Regions from separate parts of the Lacinutrix sp. MEBiC02404 genome, predicted to be linked through region 2. Evidence: riboswitches for the same ligand, from Rfam matches in the RefSeq annotation. Region 2 holds a riboswitch; the other holds the start of a gene.

Region 1 (10,730 bases), on a different contig from region 2:
TAATCTCATGAATTCTACTTAAAGGAATTCCCATTTGGATAGCGTCATAAATAACAAAAACACGATCCCAGCTTGCATGTTTCAGCTTGCTTACAATTTGATCATAGTCTTTATATCCTTTTCCATCTGCGCCTAAACCATTACGTTTAATCTCTAAAGATTGTGTTGCTTTATGTAATGCTTCTTGAAAAGAACGACCAATACCCATGACTTCTCCTACAGATTTCATTTGAAGTCCGAGTGTTCTATCGCTACCTTCGAATTTATCGAAGTTCCAACGTGGTATTTTCACAATTACATAATCTAAAGTAGGCTCAAATAAAGCAGAAGTAGATTTTGTAATTTGGTTTTGTAATTCATCTAAGTGATAACCAATAGCTAATTTAGCAGCAATTTTTGCAATAGGATATCCTGTTGCTTTACTCGCTAATGCGGAAGAACGCGAAACACGAGGATTAATCTCAATAGCGATTATATCTTCGTTTTCATCCGGACTTACAGCGAATTGCACATTACAACCACCAGCAAAATCACCAATACTACGCATCATATGAATTGCCATATCGCGCATTCTCTGATAGGTTGTATCACTTAATGTCATTGCTGGAGCAACGGTAATAGAATCTCCAGTATGAATCCCGATAGGATCCATATTTTCAATAGAACAGATAATTACTACATTATCATTAGCATCACGTAAAAGTTCTAATTCATATTCTTTCCAACCTATTAATGCTTTATCAATCATTACCTCATGGATTGGAGAAATTTCTAATCCGCGGGTTAATAACTCATCAAAGTCTTCCTCTTTATGTACAAAAGACGCTCCTGCTCCACCTAAAGTAAAGGAAGCTCTAATAATTAAAGGAAAACCAAACTCTTGTGCGATTTCTTTTCCTTTTAAATAGGAAGTTGCAGTAGCCTGAGGCGCCATTGGAATACCAATTTTAAGCATTAGCTCTCTAAACTTCTCTCTATCTTCGGTAATATTAATAGCGTCAATATCTACACCAATAATTTCTACACCAAAATCTTTCCAAATCCCTTTTTCATCTGCTTCAATACATAAGTTTAAAGCTGTCTGTCCGCCCATTGTTGGCAAAACAGCATCAATTTGCGGATGTTCTTTTAAAATTTGAATTAAAGACTTACTGGTTAAAGGCAACAAGTACACATGATCTGCCATAGAAGGATCTGTCATGATAGTTGCAGGATTAGAATTAATTAAAACGGTTTCTATACCATCTTCTCTTAAGGAGCGTAAGGCTTGAGTTCCTGAATAATCAAACTCACAGGCTTGCCCAATAACAATTGGTCCAGAACCAATAATTAAAATCGATTTTAGTTGCGTGTTTTTTGGCATTTTATTTAATTATAGTGTGTTGCAAAAATACTATTTATTAGATATAAAAAAAGGCGTTACACCTAAGTAACGCCTTTTATATATTAACAATTGTTAATCATTATTTTTTATGTCTTGTTTCCGTTGATACAGACAATTTCTTTCTTCCTTTAGCTCTTCTACGTGCAAGTACTTTTCTTCCATTAGCAGATGCCATTCTTTCTCTGAAACCGTGTTTGTTTCTTCTCTTTCTTTTTGATGGTTGGAACGTTCTTTTTGGCATTGTCTTATTTTTTTAAATCTTCTTAATTATAAATTTTCTCAGTGTTGAGTTTCCTCAAATGTGCGCGCAAATATACAAAGCCTTTTTTATTTAACAAACCAAAATATAAATATTTTTTTGAAATTTATAAAGCAGTGTTTTTCATAAAAATTTAGTTTCTTTGTAATCCACAAATTTTAGTAAAAAATGTACAACAAAAATTTCAAGTTAATTATTGCCGCAGGTATAATAGGAGTCGCTGTTTGGCAGTTTATAGAAGGTTATATTGGTAATGGTATTATGTTTATTTTACTGTCGTTAATCTTCATTTTCTTATACTTTAAAAACGAAATTATTTTATTAGCTTTTTTAAAATTACGTAAGCAAGATTTTGAAGGAGCCAACAAATGGTTAGATAAAATTAAAAATCCGACGGCTGCTTTAGTGAAAAAACAGGAAGGTTATTTTAATTACCTTAAAGGTATTATGGTTAGCCAAACCGATATGGGTGAAGCTGAAAAACGATTTAAAAAAGCAATTTCTCTTGGCTTATCTATGGATCATGATTTAGCGATGGCAAAATTAAATTTAGCTGGTATTGCTTTTACTAAAAGAAGGAAGCAAGAAGCGCAATTACTTTTAAAGGAAGCTGAAAAATTAGACAAGCGCGATATGCTAAAAGATCAGATTAAAATGATGAAAGATAATATGAAGCGCGCACAAGCACCAAATCAACATTATGGTCAAGGTGGTTCTATGCGTTCGCAAAAAAGAAAAAGTAGATAATTCTTATTGAATTACCTGTTTTTTATTCGTTCTAAAAAAAATAAATAAAATGGTACTTACTAATAGTAATAGTAAGTACCATGTATTTTCTACCAAATCGATATAGCTAATTTTGCTTTGAGAAAAGCTTAAAATCATTAAGACTTGTGCCCCATAAGGCAATAGTCCTTGCGTAATACAAGCAAAAACATCTAGAATAGAAGCTGTTTTCTTATTATCTAAAGCATATTCATCATTAATAGTTTTAGCAATAGACCCCGCTATAATAATAGATACCGTATTATTAGCAATAGCAACATTTATGGTACTTACTAAGCCTGCAATACCAAATTGAGCAGATTTTTTACTTTTAATTAAGGTTTTAATTTTATTTAAAACATACTCTATTCCTCCATTTTTTTCTACTAAAGCAGCCAAACCTCCTGTTAATAAAGAAAGTAAAAATATTTCGGTCATACTAGTAAACCCAGAATATGCAATTTTGGTAGATTCTATCAGTGTAAAGTCTCCATAAAACAAGCCTAATATACCTCCAGAAATAATTCCTAAAAGAAGGGTTACAAAAACATTTACTCCAAAAACGGAAAGTAAAATAACTAAAATATAAGGTAGTATTTTTATTACAGAGTAGTTGTAAATTACATCTTCCGTAATATTACTTTCCAAATCAAAACCTTGAACCACTAAAATTATAGAAGTAATAATAGCTGCTGGAAGTGCTATTTTTATATTCTCTTTAAACTTATCACTCATTTTACAACCCAGAGATTGTGTTGCTGCAATAGTAGTGTCAGATATTACAGACAAATTATCTCCAAACATAGAACCACCTAGTAATGCACCACAAAGTACTGCTAGCGATGTTCCTCCTTGATCTGCAATCCCTATAACAATTGGTGCTAAGGTAACAATCGCACCTACTGAGGTTCCCGTAGAAACAGATAAAAAAGCTGCAATAATAAACACACCAAAATAAATATACTCAATAGCTATAAAGTCTAAACCTAGATTTACAATAGCATCCACACTTCCTGTAGCTTTAGTAATAGCCGCAAAAGCTCCTGCTAATAAATAGATTAAACACATGGTTAGTATTTTATCATCTCCACAGCCTTTTAAAAGGGTTTTAATTTTAGAGTTAACCGATTGTTTAAACATTAAAAAGGCGACTATAATACCCAAGATAACTGCTATAGGAGCTGGAAGTGCATAAAAGTCGTTTTGGTATAAACCAACGCCTAAAAAAGTAAATACAAATACAAATAAGGGAATTAGTGCTTTAAAACTTGGTGTAATGTGATTAGGTTTTGCCATTTTTCTTTTTAATGTTAAGAAGACAAAAAGCAAATAGAGAAGAAATTGAATTAACATTTTTTCCAAAATATTGGCTTATCGCTTTAGCACCTTGCTTGTTATTGCAGGTTGCTATCTCCTTTCGAGATTCTTGATAATTAATTTAAGTCGGCAAATATATAGGAATAAATACTTGGTACGCCCTTAAATTAGATAATTTTAACAAACTATTTAGTAAATGAAAGATTGCTACATTTTTAAACAAAAAAAAGGAATAGCTTTACACTTAAAGCTATTCCTTTTTTTATAAACACCTATTTATTTAAGGGTTCGTTTTATAATACCCTTCACGCGGAATATCTATTAAATATTTTTTTCTAGATGCGTTATTTAATTTTGGTTCACGCAACCACGGATTGTGTATTTTAAGAATTTTGTAGTTTATACCAAATCCTTTAGCAAAACTTGCAAAATCGGTTACCACAGTATCTACTTCTACTTTATAAGTAGGTATATAACTATAAAGATCTTTATCTCTAAAATTAAAACCATATTTATCTGGATGACTTAAAATTTCTTTTAATGCCACAATTCTAAATACATAACGCCCCGTTTCTTCTCCTAAAAGTAAATCGTAATAACCAGAGACATCTTGTTCTTTTAACCTTCGTGCCATTCCAGCCATTCCAGCATTATATCCAGCAGCTGCAAGCGTCCAAGAGCCTAATTTCTCTTTAGATTTTTTTAAGTACACACAAGCAACCTCTGTTGCTAATTCAATATTATAGCGTTCATCTACATTATCATTTACTTCTAAACCATATTCTCTTCCGGTACCTTTCATTATTTGCCAAACCCCACTTGCTCCAGCATGTGATCTTGCATTTGTTAGTCCGCTCTCAATAACTGCTAAGTATTTAAAATCGTCAGGAATACCATGTTTTGCAAGAATAGGTTCTATTATAGGAAAGTATTTTCGTGCACGTTTAAACATTAAAAACCCATTAGATTGCCAGTATGTATTTACTAACAATTCTCTATCCATACGTTCTAAAATATCTGGATTATGTAATGGGACTTGCTCTCCTGCAAAATCCAAATAACTAGGGACTTGTAACGCGTAAACGTTATAATCGTTTATTATCTTTTTTTCAAAATTCTCATCCGTTGGCGCATCTTGCAATGCAAAAACACACATCCCGCATATCCCAAATAACCCAACTAGTGCGAGTGCATTTTTAATCCTTTTCATAGTCCTTGATTTTTTTTTATAAAGTTAAATAATATCTAGCAAAATTTACGCCAGAAATTACTGTAATATCAATTTTGGCAAATTTTCATTAAACCACTTATATTTATTAATAATCATGATATGCGTTCCTCCTTTAACAGTGATACAATCTGTAATATGTTTATATGGAAAAACCATGTCTTTATCCCCATGAATATGAATCACTCCTGGTATTGGTTTATCTTGCTGCCAACATACTACTTGCTCAATTGCCCAATCTAAATAGGCAGTGCTAGTTACTGACATATATTTTTTATAAAGCTCTACTCTTTTCGCCACACTTTTACCAAATGTATATTTTGCTATGGCATCTATATTACCAGCTAAACTAGTTGGTAAAATTTTATAAGCTTTGGTATGCTTTGCAAGTTTCATACGTTTTGGCAACTCATGCATAGTTTTCACAGAAGATACAACAAAAAGTTTTCGTAGCTTAATATGCTTACTCATTTCTTGCACTAAGATACCTCCAAAAGAAACACCTAGTAAAACCACATTATCCTCTTTAATAAAAAGCGTCATACGTTTTGCATAATCACTTATAGATTCATTTTTATGAGGAATTACCCATTCTAACCAATGTATTTGAAACTGGTCTTCTGGCAATTTTATATTTTCAAAAATAGTAGGATTAGCAGCCATTCCAGGCATTAAATACACATGTATAAGTTCTTGATTCATTAGTTTTTAAGTTCTTAATAACTATAAATAACCGATTAATTTTCGTAAATTTACTGCACAAAACTATGCAAAAAAGTTTTGACTCCTTATTTTTCTATTGAATTAAAACAAATTAATTATGATTGATGCAGCTGAATTAATTGATAATGACTTCTTACGTCAATATGAATTAAAAATTGAAGATGAATTAGCAAAAATTGAATATTCCCTTCAAGAAAGAAAAATATTTTTAACCAAACTTATAATTCCTGAAAACTTATTTTCTGAAGATTTTCAAAATGAATTTATAGTACTTGTTCTAAAAAATATTGAAGAAAGAAACCTAAGCGTTGTTCCTACCAGTCCGGAAATAGCCAAGTTTATTAGAAAAAATAGGCAATACAAAAGCATGTTACCTGTAGGTTTAAGAATTTAACAAGTATCTAATTACTTGTTTACTATTAAAAAACGGAAGCAAATGCTTCCGTTTTTTTATACCAATTCTTTTATAAAATCAAACCGTACTATTCCGTCATCATCAATTTTAGTAAGTGTTACGTCTTGTAATGTATTTACTAATTCAGGATTCCAAGGTGCTTTCACTTTTACATAGTTTTCTGTAAAACCATGAATATATCCTTCTTTATTCTCACTTTCAAATAAAACCCTTCTAGAACTACCAATCTGGCTTTCATAATATGCTCTTCTTTTCTTTACAGACAAACCACGTAACATTTTACTACGTTTTGCTCGCACGTTTTTAGGTACTTCATCTTCCATAGTAGCTGCAACGGTATTATCTCTTTCCGAATACGTAAAAACGTGTAAATAAGAAATATCTAGTTCATTTAAAAAGTTATAGCTTTCTAAAAACATGTCGTCTGTTTCACCAGGAAAACCAACAATTACATCCACACCAATACACGCATGTGGCATCACTTGTTTTATTCTGCTAACGCGATCTACATACAATTCTTTCATGTATCTTCTTCGCATTAGTTTTAAAATCTCATTGCTTCCGCTTTGCAAAGGAATATGAAAATGAGGAACAAAAGTTCTACTTTTAGCAACAAAATCTATGGTTTCATTTTTAAGTAAATTAGGTTCGATAGAAGAAATACGTAAACGCTCTATACCTTCTACTTGGTCTAACGCCTGAACAAGCTCATAGAACGTGTGTTCATGCTTTTTATTACCAAATTCCCCTTTACCATAATCACCAATATTAACGCCGGTAAGTACAATTTCTTTAATACCTTTTTCTGAAATTTCTTTTGCATTTTTAAGTACATTCAAAAGTTCATCACTTCTAGAAATACCTCGTGCTAAAGGAATGGTACAATAAGTACATTTATAATCACAACCATCTTGTACTTTTAAAAAAGCACGTGTTCTGTCGCCAATAGAATAGCTACCCACATAAAAGTCTGCTTCTTCAATTTCGCAAGAATGCACTTCTCCAAAATCATTTTTAGAAAGATCATTTATATAATCTGTGATTTTAAATTTTTCGGTGGCACCGAGCACTAAATCGACACCATGCACATCTGCCAACTCCTGTGGTTTAAGCTGTGCATAACAACCTACTGCCGCAACAAAGGCATCTGGATTACTCTTTTGCGCTTGTTTCACGATCGTTTTAAATCGTTTGTCTGCATTTTCTGTTACAGAACATGTATTAATCACATATATATCCGCCTTTTCCTTAAAATCTACGCGATCAAAACCTTCATCGTTAAAGTTTCTTGCGATAGTAGATGTTTCCGAAAAATTAAGTTTACAACCTAAAGTATAAAATGCGACTTTTTTAGTAACGTTCATTCTTGTATTTTTACCAAGTTGCAAATTTACAACTAATAAACTATATGTTAAAACAGATTAAACTCTTTATAAAAGTTACTTTGAATAAGTACGCATTATTTTTTGGTGTTTTTGTATTATACTCTTGTCAAGAAAACACAAATAATACATCTTCTGTATTTAGATATAACGAACATAAAAATATTGGTTCTTTAGATCCGGCTTTTGCGAAAGACAATGCCGATATTTGGGCCATTAATCAACTTTTTAATGGTTTAGTACAAATGGATGAAGACTTAAACGTGCAACCTTGTATTGCTAAAAGTTGGTCTATTTCTCCCGATGCCCTTACCTACTCTTTTACACTTCGCGAGGATGTAAATTTTCATAAACATATTCTTTTTGGAAAAGATTCTACTAGAACTGTTATAGCTGATGATTTTGAATACAGCTTAAATCGTCTAAAAGATAAAAAAGTAGCCTCGTCTGGAAGTTGGGTTTTAAATAAAGTCGAAAATTTTAAAGCTATAAACGATTCTGTTTTTCAGATACAATTAAAACAACCTTTTCCTGCTTTTTTAGGATTGCTTACCATGAAATATTGTTCTGTAGTACCTAAAGAAATTGTTAAGCATTATGGAAGTGACTTTAGAGCAAACCCAATTGGAACTGGTCCTTTTGTCTTTAAACGTTGGGAAGAAAATATTAAACTCGTTTTTAGAAAGAATTCCAATTATTTTGAAAAAGATGCTGAAGGATACACCTTGCCCTATCTGGAAGCAGTTGCTATTACTTTTTTGCCTGATAAGCAAAGTGAATTTTTACAATTTGCGCAAGGAAATTTAGATTTTGTATCTGGTTTAGATGCTTCGTATAAAGATGAAATTTTAACGGCTACTGGTACACTTCGTGAGTTATACGCTGCTGATGTTCATATGATTCGCGGTCCATATTTAAACACAGAATATCTTGGTTTTTATATGGAAAGTGAAATCCCCGAAGTACAATCCAAAATCCTTAGGCAAGCTGTAAATTTTGGTTTTGACAGAAAGAAAATGATGACCTATTTAAGAAATGGGATTGGTATTCCTGCAAATGGTGGTTTTATTCCGAAAGGACTCCCTGGTTATAATGCGAATACTGGTTATAATTATCAGCCAGAAAAGGCAAGAAATTTGGTTGCACAATATATAAAGGAAACCGGAAACAAAAATCCGGAGATAACACTTACTACCACTGGAAATTATTTAAGCTTTTGTGAATATATTCAAAGAGAGCTAAAAAAAACAGGATTAAATATTAAGGTAGATGTGGTTCCTGCTTCTGCCTTAAAAGAAGCAAAGGCGAATGGAAAAACTGACATGTTTAGAGCGAGTTGGGTCGCCGATTATCCGGATGCAGAAAATTACCTTTCGTTATATTACAGCAAGAATTTTGCGCCAAACGGACCGAATTACACCCATTTTAAAAACGAGCAATTTGACCTTTGGTATGAACAAGCTTTTACGGAAACAAATACTTTACACAGAGAAAAACTATATGCTAAAATGGATTCTTTAGTAATGCAAGAATCTCCTATAATTGCTATGTTTTATGATGAAGTGGTACGTTTTACAAGAAAAGAAGTACATGGCTTGGGTATAAATCCAATTAATTTATTAGAATTAAAACAAGTATCTAAAAATTAATCCATTAGATTCCTAATCTAACATCTTCATAAAAGCTATTTTCTGTTTTATTTTTTTCTTCAATAATACCCATTACGATTAAATATTGGGAAATACCATAGAATAAGATAACCGTTATATAATCATAAAAAAAGTTATTATGATAGAACTGCGCTAAAACGGCTATAGAATCTGCCATAACAGAAAATAAAATTCCAATACCAACCGTTAAGTAACTTTTAGTATCTACTCCAGATTTTCTTAAATAAGCAAATTGCAAGGTAAGCATTGCTACAAACAAGTAAATTAAGACAGGAAAAAAATACTTCCCTAAATTATCATATATAATATTTAACACAACAAATATGTAAACAAAGCAAAAAACAACGATTGGAAGTAGTCTAACTAATTTAAAATCATTTTGATTAGAAAATCTAAAAGTATAAAACAGTTTTCCCAAAATAAAACCTAACATTCCTAAAGAAAAAAGAAAAGAAACGTCTTTAAATATTAAAAAGATATCTCCTAAAAGAAAAAAGAATAAGGCTAAAATCATGAAAACAAACTTTTTCTTAGAATTTTCTTTAGCATTAATCCAATAAAACAAAGCTAAAGAAATCACTATTAAAGGCTTGGTAATAAATCGAAAAGGAATGGTATCCAGTCCTAATTTTACTATTATATCAATTATAAGAATGGAAAAATATAGAACGGAAAAGTATAATTTATTTTTTAAAATAAACATAAATATGTAATGGCTAAGTATTATTTTAAGCTTTGGGACTTAATTTACAGCAACTTAAACCAAAAAACAATAACTACCTATCTAAAAATAAAAAAAATCAATTAATTTAGAATTATTATATATAAAATACTAAAAGAAACAACGCATTGGAAGCACTAATTGGTGAAGAAATAATACAAATCATCTCCTCCTTTTCCTTTTGGCCTAGCTGAAGAAAAGTAACCCGATTTTAAGTCGTCATTAAGCATAAAGCTATAATCATCATACTTTGAGTTTATAGGTTCTTCTAATAACTGTGCTTCACCAAAAGTACCATCTTCAAGAAATTCACTTTTATAAATATCCATCTTCCCTTTTCCTTCTGGTCTATTCGATGAAAAATATAGCGCATTATCTTTTCCTATAAACGGAAAAAGTTCTTTTTTTCTAGTGTTTACTTTTGAACCTAAATTTTCTGGTTTTCCAAATACATTATTTTCATTAATAGTAACTCTAAAAATATCTGTACCACCAAGAGTACCGCGCATAGTAGACACAAAATACATGTACTTTCCATCGGGACTAACGGCAGGATGACCATAAGAAGATCTTGGATTACAAAAAGATGGTACTTTAAAATTTGTCCACCCAATACCTTCTACATATTCACCTATTTCAATTCGTAATTTAGAAGCTTTTTGGGATAAATTAGCGTTTCTTGTTGTATTATAAACATTGGTAGTAATCGCAATGTATTTTTTATCTGTAGTATAAAAAGCGGACGCTGACATATTAAAAGCAGAACGATTGAACTTACTTGGCAAGGGAACAACATTAATAATTTCTCCTTCCCCATCTATTTCACCTTGATATAAAGTTACTAATGGTGTATCATTAAGGAATTC
Region 2 (10,730 bases):
GAACTAACCAAGCAGTAACATTGTCGGCTTTTTGTTTTCCTTTTATAAATTTTGCGGCAACTCTAAAATCTTCAATTCTAGAATTGGTACAGCTTCCTATAAATACAAAATTAATAGGTTTGTTTATTAAGCTTTCTCCAGCTTCAAAATTCATGTACTCCAAAGATTTTTTAAAGGAAGCACTAGTGTCTGTAGGAATGTTTTCGGTGATTTTAATTCCCATTCCTGGATTAGTACCATAGGTAATCATTGGTTCTATATCTTCAGCATCTATAAAATATTCTTTATCAAAAGTAGCGCCTTCATCTGTTGGTAAGGTTTTCCAATAGGCTACTTTGTTTTCAAATTCTTTTCCTTTAGGAGCAAATTCTCTTCCTTCCACATAATCAAATGTCGTTTGGTCTGGAGCAATCATGCCGCCTCGAGCGCCCATTTCAATACTCATATTGCAAACGGTCATTCTTCCTTCCATGCTCATTTCTTCAAAAACATTTCCTGCATATTCACAAAAATATCCGGTTCCAGAATTGGTGCCTAATTTCGAGATAATATAAAGAATAACATCTTTTGGTAAAACCCCTTTTTTAAGCTTTCCGTTTACCGAAACTCTTAAGCTTTTTGGTTTTGTGAGTAGTAAGCATTGGCTCGCAAAAACTTGTGCTACTTGACTGGTTCCAATACCAAAAGCTATGGTGCCAAAAGCGCCATGTGTTGAGGTGTGGCTGTCGCCACAAACCATAGTCATTCCTGGTAGGGTAAAACCTAATTCGGGAGCCATTACATGTACAATACCATTGTATTTGTGGCCCAATTGGTAAAGCGTAATATTATTTTTTTTACAATTAATAGATAGTTGTTCTAGTTGTTTTCTAGATAATTCATCTTTAATTGGTTGATCTTGATTTTGTGTTGGTGTATTATGATCTGCTGTTGCAACAATTTGTTCTGGTCTAAAAACAGGAATTCCGCGATCTTCTAATTCGTTAAAAGCTTGCGGACTTGTTACTTCGTGTATTAAATGTTTGTCTATATAAAGAACTTGTGGACCATTTTCTATAGTGTCCACCACGTGTGCATCCCAAACTTTATCGAATAGTGTTTTCTTACTCATATTTGTTTCCGCGAAAGCGGTAATTTCAATTAACTAAGCGCTAATTATTTGTTGGTATACTTTACTAGTTTCAATGATTTGATGAATATCATGATCATTAATTTCTTTCTTATTATCGGCGTACGTTAAAAAGCTTGCATAGATTTCATCTAATTGTAATTTGGTTAATTCGTAACCAATATTTTTAGATCTATATGCTAAAGCAGCTCTACCACTTCTAGCGGTTAAAACAATAGCCGATTCTGTTACACCAACATCTTTGGGGTTGATGATTTCGTACGTTTCACGGTTTTTAATAACGCCATCTTGGTGAATTCCGGAGCTATGTGCAAAAGCATTTGCGCCAACAATTGCTTTGTTTGGTTGGGTATAAATCCCCATGCTATCGGAAACTAATTGACTAATTCCGTAAAGCATTTCGGTTTTAATATTGGTATCTAAATTTAAATATGGATGTTGTTTTAATACCATCACTACTTCTTCTAAAGCAGTGTTTCCTGCACGTTCACCAATACCGTTAATGGTGCATTCAATTTGGCGAGCGCCATTTATTACTCCTTCAATAGAGTTGGCAGTTGCTAAACCTAAATCGTTATGGCAATGACAAGATAAAATTGCCTTTTCAATGCCTTTTACATTTTCTTTTAAATATTTGATTTTTGCACCATATTCACTTGGTAAACAATATCCTGTAGTATCTGGGATGTTTAAAACGGTAGCGCCAGCTTTAATTGCAGCTTCGCAAACTCTAGCTAAATACTCGTTATCTGTTCTTCCTGCATCTTCTGCATAAAATTCCACATCTTCAACAAACGACTTTGCATACTTTACAGCGGCAAAAGCACGCTCTATGATTGCTTCTTTATTCGACTTAAACTTATGAATAATATGAGAGTCTGATGTTCCGATTCCTGTATGTATTCTAGGTTTTTTAGCGTATTTTAGTGCTTCTGCAGCAACTTTAATATCGTTTTCTACAGCTCTAGTTAAACCACAAACCGTAGCGTTTTTTACAATCCTAGAAATTTCTTGAACCGATTTAAAATCTCCTGGACTAGAGACGGGAAAACCCGCTTCAATGACATCCACTCCAAGTGCGTCTAGCTGCTCTGCGATTATAACTTTTTGTTCGGTGTTCAGTTTACAACCAGGAACTTGCTCTCCATCACGCAGTGTTGTATCGAATATTTGTATATTGTTATTTGACATATATCAAAATATATTTTAGTATTGTATTACGAATTTATATTTTGATTAGGTATTATTATTTGTTTTTGATTTACTTTTACGATGCTCAAAAGCATAAACTTAATTTAATGTATTGAAAATCAAATAGTTAAAACAATATTCTATTGATAACTAAAGAACAAAAAGATAATTTATTTTTATTAGTTAAGTCATTAACTAAATCTGAAAAGCGACAATTTAAATTGTATGTGGGCAGACTTGGAGTAAATTCAGATTCTAAGTTTTTAAAATTGTTTAACCTGTTAGATAAGGCCCCAACGTATGACGAGGCTTCCATTATTAAAAGCGGTATTGTTAAAAAACAACAGGTTGCTAATGTAAAAGCGCATTTGTACAAGCAGATTTTAATAAGTTTAAAATTAAATCCTTCCCATCAAAATATACGTTCTCAAATTAGAGAGCAGTTAGATTTTGCGTCTATTCTATATCATAAAGGATTGTATAAACAAAGTCTAAAAATTCTGGATAAGGCAAAAGAGTTGGCAATTGTTAACGAAGAAAAAAATGCTGCTTTTGAGATTATTGAATTAGAAAAAATAATCGAATCCCAATACATTACGCGAAGTATAAGTACACGTGCAGATGCATTGGCAATGCAAGCAAAAGAGATTAGTTCGTTAAATGTTATTGCTAGTAAATTGTCGAATTTATCACTTCAATTATATAGTATAATCTTAAAAACAGGTTATGTTAAAAACGAAGAAGAAAGCCTTTTAGTAACCGATTATTTTAATAAAAGGCTACCCAAATTTAATATAGCTAAAGTAGGTTTTAGAGAGAAATTATGGTTTTATAAAGCGCATTTATGGTATAGCTTTTTGTTACAAGATTTTTTAAATTGTTATAAATATGCTTCCAAATGGGTGGATTTATTTTATCAGAATCCAAGTATGATAAATCTAAATCCAGTTTTCTTTTTAAAAGGAAATAACTATCTTTTAGAGGCTATATTTTTTATTAGAAATAAACCCAAATTTCTTGAAAAACTAAACGAGTTTCAATCTGCAGTTCATGCAGAAAACTTCCCTAAAGACGAAAATGTAGCAAGCTTAGTTTTTCTATATACTAATTTTCATAAAATAAATGGACACTTTATCGATGGTAGTTTTGACGAAGGTTTGTCGCTTATTCCTCAAATAGAAAAGGAGCTAATTCCATTCAAAACTAAAATTGATGCACACCATAAAATGGTTTTCTATTACAAGTTTGCAAGTATGCATTTTGGAGCAGGGAATAATAAAGAATGTATTAAATATTTAGATAAAATTATATCCAATAAAACACTTTCCATGCGAGAAGATTTGCTCTGTTTTTCTAGAGTTTTAAATCTTGTTGCGCATTATGAAGCGGGTTTAGATTATCATTTAGAAACCTTGTTAAGAAGTACTTATAAATTTTTAATCAAGATGAATGATTTGCATGAAGTGCAAAAAGAGATGATAAAATTCATTAGAGGTTTACAAGATATTTATCCGCAAGACCTTAAAAAAGAGTTTAAAAAACTATTAGAAGTTTTAAAACAATATGAAGATCATCCGTATGAACGTCGTGCATTTTTATATTTAGATATTATTTCTTGGCTGGAAAGTAAAATTGAAAATAAGCCTGTAGGTCAGGTTATCAAAGACAAGTATATTGAAAACTATGCTTAGATTTTTATCTGATTTCAAAAAAAAGAAATAAAAAAAGCTTTAAAAATTTGGATATTAAACTTTTGTGATGCAATATTTGTGCTCACAAAGTTCAAACACTTACTGAAATGTTATCAAGAAAGGCGGAGAGATAGACTCGTTGAAGCCTTAGCAACCCTTAGATTTACTAAGAAGGTGCTAAATTCTACTTAATTTTCGATTCATTAATCGAAATATTGGATAGATAACTCAAATCTAATTACCCATCTGTAATTAGTATTTTCTTTTTAACATTTTTCTATTAAGTACGCTTCTAACGAGGCTTATTTGGCTTTTGGTTTAATTTATTTTAATTCAAAAAAACTTAGAAAAATGAGTACACAAAAATTCGCAACCAAAGCGTTGCACGCAGGACACGACGTTAGTAAAACAGGAGGAACCAGAGCCGTTCCAATTTATCAAACAACATCTTATGTTTTTAACGATTCGGATGATGCAGCAGGAAGATTCAATCTTTCGGTTCCAGGCTTTATTTATACCCGATTAAATAATCCTACAAACGATATTTTAGAACAACGATTAGCTGCCTTGGAAGGCGGAATTGCAGCAGTAGCAACAGCTTCTGGAACAGCAGCTATTTCTACAACATTACTGACACTTTTAAAAGCTGGAGATCATATTGTGGCATCGAGCAGTTTGTATGGAGGAACCTATAATCTATTAAGTGTTACGCTACCAAGACACGGTATTACAACCACTTTTGTAGATCCTTCGGATGCCGAAAATTTTAAAAATGCAACCCAAGAGAATACAAGAGCGTTTTTTGTAGAATCTTTAGGGAATCCAAAATTAGATGTTTTAGATCTAGAAGCTATTTCTAAAGAAGCTAAAAGTAGTAAAGTGCCTTTAATTGTAGATAATACCGTGGCAACTCCATATTTATTAAATCCAATAGCATATGGTGCAAACATTGTAATTCACTCGCTAACAAAATATATTACTGGTAACGGAACTTCCCTTGGCGGAATTATTATCGACGCTGGAACTTTTGATTGGACGAACGGAAAATTCCCGGAATTCACAGAGCCTTCTGCAGGTTATCATGGTTTAGTATATAGCAAAGCTATTGGAGCAGCAGCTTTTATTGCAAAAGTTCGAATTGAAGGTCTTCGTGATTATGGTGCTGCATTGAGTCCTTTTAATGCTTTTCAAATCATTCAAGGTTTAGAAACTTTAGAGTTACGTATTAAAAAACATAGTCAAAATGCACTCGAATTAGCAAAATGGTTACAAGAACAACCTGAAGTAAATTGGGTGAATTATCCAGGATTGGAAACTAGTAAGTACAAAGAGCTTGCTAAAAAATACTTGCCAAACGGACAAAGTGGTGTGGTAACTTTTGGTGTAGATGGCGGTTATGAGTCTGCTAAAAAAATAGCAGATACGACCAAATTATTTTCATTGCTGGCTAATATTGGCGATACAAAATCCTTAATTATTCATCCAGCAAGTACAACACACCAGCAGCTAAGTGATGAAGTTCAAGAATCAGCAGGAGTTACAAAAGATTTAATTCGTTTGTCTGTTGGGATTGAAAATATTGAAGACTTAAAAGCAGATTTAAAAGAAGCTTTTCAAGTTTTAAAGAAAACAGTTCTGGCTTAATACATCTTCATTCGTGTTCATAAATAAATGCTGCGTAATATTTTTTGCGTAGCATTTCTAACTACTCCAAACGTAATAATGGCTGCATTGCATTACATAAAAATTTCTGGTTTCCAACTTGCTTCTGGCGTGAATCAGGATGTGGAATTGTCGTATCAAATTTTCGGACAACCTTTACATCAAGCACCAATTGTATTGGTGAATCATGCGCTTACAGGAAATAGTAATGTAACCGGTAATGATGGATGGTGGAGTGATGTTATTGGTCCCAACAAAGTGATTGATACAAATACGTATACCGTTTTAGCTTTTAATATTCCTGGAAATGGTTACGATGGTTTTGTAATTACTAACTACAAAGATTTTGTAGCAAGAGATATTGCAGAATTATTTTTAGTAGGACTTCAAAAATTGAATATATCGGCTGTATTTGCAATGATTGGTGGTTCTTTAGGAGGAGGAATTGCTTGGGAAATGGCTGTGCTATCTCCAAATTTAGCAACACATTTAATTACGGTTGCAACCGATTGGAAATCTACAGATTGGCTAATTGCAAATTGCCAAATACAAGAGCAGTTTTTAGTGAATTCGAGCAATCCAGTACATGACGCAAGAATGCACGCTATGCTTTGTTATAGAACGCCAAAATCTTTTAAAGAACGTTTTAAAAGAAGTAGAAATAAGGAGTTAGAAATTTTTAATGTGGAAAGCTGGTTGCTGCATCATGGTAAAAAATTGCAAGAGCGTTTTCAGTTGTCGGCATATAAATTAATGAACCAATTATTAAGAAGTATAGATGTCACAAAAGACAGAGGTGATTTCGATACTGTTTTAAAAAATATCAATGCTAATATTACCATTGTAGGTGTAGATTCGGATTTGTTTTTTACTGCGGAAGAAAACAGAGAAACACAAAAACAATTAGCATTATTGCATCCAAATGTGACGTATAATGAAATTAATTCCGATCATGGACATGATGCTTTTTTAATAGAATTCGAGCAGTTAGAAAAAATAATTGAAACTATTTTTAATCCGAATTGTAAAAAAAATAAAATGAAAATATTAAAGTTTGGTGGGAAATCTTTAGCGAATAACGAAGGTTTAAACAACGCTATTTCCATTATAAAGAATAAAGTAAATAAAGAAGAGCGTATAACCGTTGTGGTTTCGGCAAGAGCAAATACAACGAATGAGTTGGAGGGAATTCTTGTGAAAGCTTCCAAAAAAGAAGCATACAAAGAAGCGTTTTTAGCATTTCAAGAATACCAAATTGCACCTTTAAAAACGATAGATTTTTCCGAAGAATTTAAAACCTTAGAAACTATTTTTGAAGGCGTATTCTTATTAGGAGATTATAGTGAGAAAATTGAAAATCAAGTGTTGGCTTTTGGTGAGATTTTATCTGCTAAATTAATTGCAGAATTACTAAAGGAACAAAAAGTAAATGCTAATGCAACAGATGCTAGAGCTTTAATTAAAACAGATAGTAATTTTAGTAACTCGCAACCAATTCATAATGTTTCTAAAGAGAATGTTTTGGCGCATTTTAAACAATATAATGGAACTACAGTGAATGTAGTAACCGGCTTTATTGGCTCTAATCTGAAAAATGAAACCACCACTTTAGGAAGGAATGGTAGTAATTATTCGGCTGCTTTATTGGCAAATTATTTAGATGCAGAAGAGCTTCAGAATTATACGCATGTTAACGGAATTTATACTGCTAATCCAGATTTGGTTCCAGATGCAAAAAAGATTAAAGAGCTTTCTTTTGCCGAGGCGAATGAGTTAGCAAACTTTGGAGCGACAATATTACATGCAAAAACCATCATTCCGTTATTAGAAAAAAATATAAACCTTCGTATTTTAAATACTTTTAATCCAGACGATGAAGGTACCTTAATTACTGCCAAAAAAGATAGCACGGAAGCTACTTCCTTATCTGTTTTAGATAATGTCGCTCTAATAAACCTAGAAGGTCGAGGGTTGTTAGGTAAAGTTGGTGTGGATGCTAGAATTTTTAAAGCATTAAGCGCACATGATATTAGTGTAAGTATTATTTCTCAAGGTTCCTCAGAAAGAGGAATTGGATTAATTATTGATGCAGATAAAGCCACACAAGCCGTTATTGCTTTAGAGCGCGAGTTTGAAAATGATTTTTACTCGCAAGACGTTAATAAGATTGATGTTGTAGACGATGTTTCGGTGATTTCTATTATTGGTATCGAATTGAGTGCCTTTCATAAACCATTTAATGCACTTATAAAAAATCAAATTACACCATTGCTTTTCAATAATACGTTTACCGGAAAGAATGTAAGTTTAGTGGTTAGAAAAGATCAATTGTTAAAGGCTGCAAATGTCATTCATGGCGAAGTGTTCAACAGTTCAAAAAAAGTGAATCTCGCTATTTTTGGTCATGGTTTGGTTGGTGGTGCATTAATTAATCAAATAATATCTTCTGCAAAAGAAATTGAAAAACGCAAAGGTGTAAAACTGAATATTTTCGCCATTTCTAATTCGAAAAAAATACTGTTATCTAAAAATGGGGTTACTGAAAATTGGAAAGAAGAAATACTAGAAAATGGAGAAACATATGCTATTCAGAGTATTTTAGATTTTGCAGATAAACACCATTTAGAAAATTTAATTGCAATAGATAATACGGCAAGTAAAACCTTTGTAGAGAATTACAATACGTTAGTTTCTCATGGTTTTGATTTGGTGTCATCCAATAAAATTGCAAACACAATAGGTTTGAATTTTTATAAGGAACTAAGAGCGAATTTAGATAGAAATCAGAAAAAATATTTATACGAAACTAATGTCGGAGCGGGTTTGCCTTTAATCGATACCATTAAGTTATTACATCTTTCCGGTGAAAACATTACGCGTATTCGTGGTGTGTTTTCTGGTTCGTTAAGTTATTTGTTTAATACCTTTTCTGTGGAAGATAGATTATTTTCCGAAGTATTAAAAGACGCCATAGAAAAAGGGTTTACAGAGCCAGATCCACGAGAAGATCTTTGCGGAAATGATGTTGCTAGAAAGCTGCTCATTTTAGCTAGAGAGTTAGATTTAAATAATGAAATGGAAGATGTTGTGATTCAGAATTTAATTCCGGAAGCGCTACAAAGTGTAAATGTATCTTCGTTTTTGAATGGTTTGGGTCAAATGGATGAAGCCTATTCGACGTTAAAAAATAACCAAGAAAAAGAGCATGTATTGCGATATATTGGAGATTTGTCTGGGAATTTAGAAGATGAAAATGGTGCGAAATTAGAAGTGAAATTAGTTTCTGTTCCTAAAAGTTCACCGTTGGGTGCTTTAAAGGGATCGGATTCTATTTTTGAAATTTATACAGAATCGTACGGAGAACAACCATTGGTGATTCAAGGTGCAGGAGCGGGAGCACAAGTAACGGCAAGAGGTGTTTTTGGTGATATTTTGAGACTAATAGAAAATAATAATTAATAGTATTTAATAACCTAAATTGGTATGAGCAAGCATTTTGAAACCGAAGCAATTAGAACTCAGATGGAACGTTCTCCGTTTTTAGAGCATTCCACGCCAATGTATCTTACTTCTAGTTTTGTTTTTGAAGATGCCGAAGACATGAGAGCTTCGTTCACAGAAGAAAAAGATAGAAATATTTATAGCCGCTTTACCAATCCGAATACTTCGGAATTTGTAGATAAAATATGTAAAATGGAAGGTGCAGAAGCTGGTTATGCCTTTGCAACTGGTATGTCTGCTATTTTTTCCACATTTGCCGCGTTGCTAAATGCAGGAGATCATATTGTTTCTGCACGGAGTATTTTTGGTTCAACACATGGATTGTTTACCAAGTTTTTACCAAAATGGAATATCACCACCAGTTATTTTAATGTAAACGATTTAGACAGCATTGACGCTTTAATTCAGCCTAGCACCAAAATTCTATATGCTGAAAGTCCGACAAATCCAGCAGTAGATATTATCGATTTAGAACGCTTGGGAAACATTGCTAAAAAACACAATATTTTATTGGTAATAGATAACTGTTTTGCAACACCATATTTGCAAAATCCGATTTTATTTGGAGCAGATTTAGTAATTCATTCTGCAACTAAATTAATAGATGGTCAAGGTCGCGTTTTGGGAGGCGTTACGGTTGGGAGTAAAGATTTAATCCGAGAAATTTATTTGTTTTCCAGAAATACAGGCCCTGCATTATCTCCATTTAATGCCTGGGTATTGTCCAAAAGTCTAGAAACACTTGCTGTTCGAGTAGATAGACATTGCGAAAATGCCGAAAAAGTGGCGTTGTTTTTAGAGTCGCATACCAATGTGAACTTAGTGAGATATCCTTTTTTAAAGTCGCATCCACAATACGAAATTGCTAAAAAGCAAATGAGAAAAGGAGGAAATATTGTCGCTTTTGAAGTGAAAGGTGGAATAGAAGCAGGAAGAAATTTTTTAAATAAAATTAAAATGGCTTCCCTTTCTGCAAATTTAGGAGATACAAGAACTATTGTAACACATCCAGCTTCTACAACACATAGTAAGTTAAATGAAACGGATAGATTAGAAGTGGGAATTACAGATGGATTAGTTCGTGTTTCGGTTGGTTTAGAGAATGTAGAAGATATTATTAACGATTTAAAACAGGCTTTAGATTAATCTTTAAAAGAAGTACCTTTGTAAGATGCTTTCAAAGAAAACAAAATACGGAATTAAAGCGCTCACCTTTTTGGCGAAACAAGAAGGTAATGCACCAGTAGCTATTGAAACGATTTCTAAAAGTGAAAACATTTCAAGAAAATTTCTAGAAAGTATACTGTTAAGCTTACGGAAAAATGGGTTTTTAGGATCTAAAAAAGGAAAAGGTGGCGGTTATTATCTTTTAAAAACACCAAATGAAATTCAAATGGTAGATGTCATGCGAATTTTAGAAGGTCCAATTGCAATGGTTCCTTGTGTAAGTTTAAACTTCTACGAAAAATGTTCCGATTGCCCAGACGAAGCCTCTTGTGCTGTACATTTGTTAATGATTAAAGTGAGAGATAATACTTTAGATATTTTTCGAAATA

The links. Region 2 has a riboswitch for S-adenosylmethionine ahead of ACVCXO_RS18670 (O-acetylhomoserine aminocarboxypropyltransferase/cysteine synthase family protein). Riboswitches for the same ligand answer to the same signal wherever they lie in the genome.
Region 1: linked by a shared signal. The riboswitch ahead of ACVCXO_RS09795 (Na+/H+ antiporter NhaC family protein) and the one ahead of ACVCXO_RS18670 (O-acetylhomoserine aminocarboxypropyltransferase/cysteine synthase family protein) in region 2 are both predicted to bind S-adenosylmethionine.

Annotation. Positions count from the first base shown of each region.
Region 1 is NZ_JBSHNV010000180.1:114,407-125,136, reverse strand. It holds gene carB (carbamoyl-phosphate synthase large subunit) at 1-1,363, opposite strand, end outside; gene rpmH (50S ribosomal protein L34) at 1,464-1,625, opposite strand; gene ACVCXO_RS09800 (DUF2892 domain-containing protein) at 1,812-2,390, shown strand; gene ACVCXO_RS09795 (Na+/H+ antiporter NhaC family protein) at 2,394-3,704, opposite strand; SAM-I-IV-variant riboswitch at 3,751-3,846, opposite strand; gene ACVCXO_RS09790 (lytic transglycosylase domain-containing protein) at 4,006-4,935, opposite strand; gene ACVCXO_RS09785 (alpha/beta hydrolase) at 4,993-5,655, opposite strand; gene ACVCXO_RS09780 (N-acetyltransferase) at 5,774-6,070, shown strand; gene mtaB (tRNA (N(6)-L-threonylcarbamoyladenosine(37)-C(2))-methylthiotransferase MtaB) at 6,127-7,455, opposite strand; gene ACVCXO_RS09770 (ABC transporter substrate-binding protein) at 7,500-9,122, shown strand; gene ACVCXO_RS09765 (lysoplasmalogenase) at 9,127-9,846, opposite strand; gene ACVCXO_RS09760 (hypothetical protein) at 10,002-10,730, opposite strand, start outside.
Region 2 is NZ_JBSHNV010000220.1:954,916-965,645, forward strand. It holds gene leuC (3-isopropylmalate dehydratase large subunit) at 1-1,111, opposite strand, end outside; gene ACVCXO_RS18660 (2-isopropylmalate synthase) at 1,145-2,320, opposite strand; gene ACVCXO_RS18665 (hypothetical protein) at 2,467-4,011, shown strand; SAM riboswitch class I at 4,119-4,241, shown strand; gene ACVCXO_RS18670 (O-acetylhomoserine aminocarboxypropyltransferase/cysteine synthase family protein) at 4,363-5,655, shown strand; gene thrA (bifunctional aspartate kinase/homoserine dehydrogenase I) at 5,683-9,132, shown strand; gene ACVCXO_RS18680 (trans-sulfuration enzyme family protein) at 9,157-10,320, shown strand; gene ACVCXO_RS18685 (RrF2 family transcriptional regulator) at 10,346-10,730, shown strand, end outside.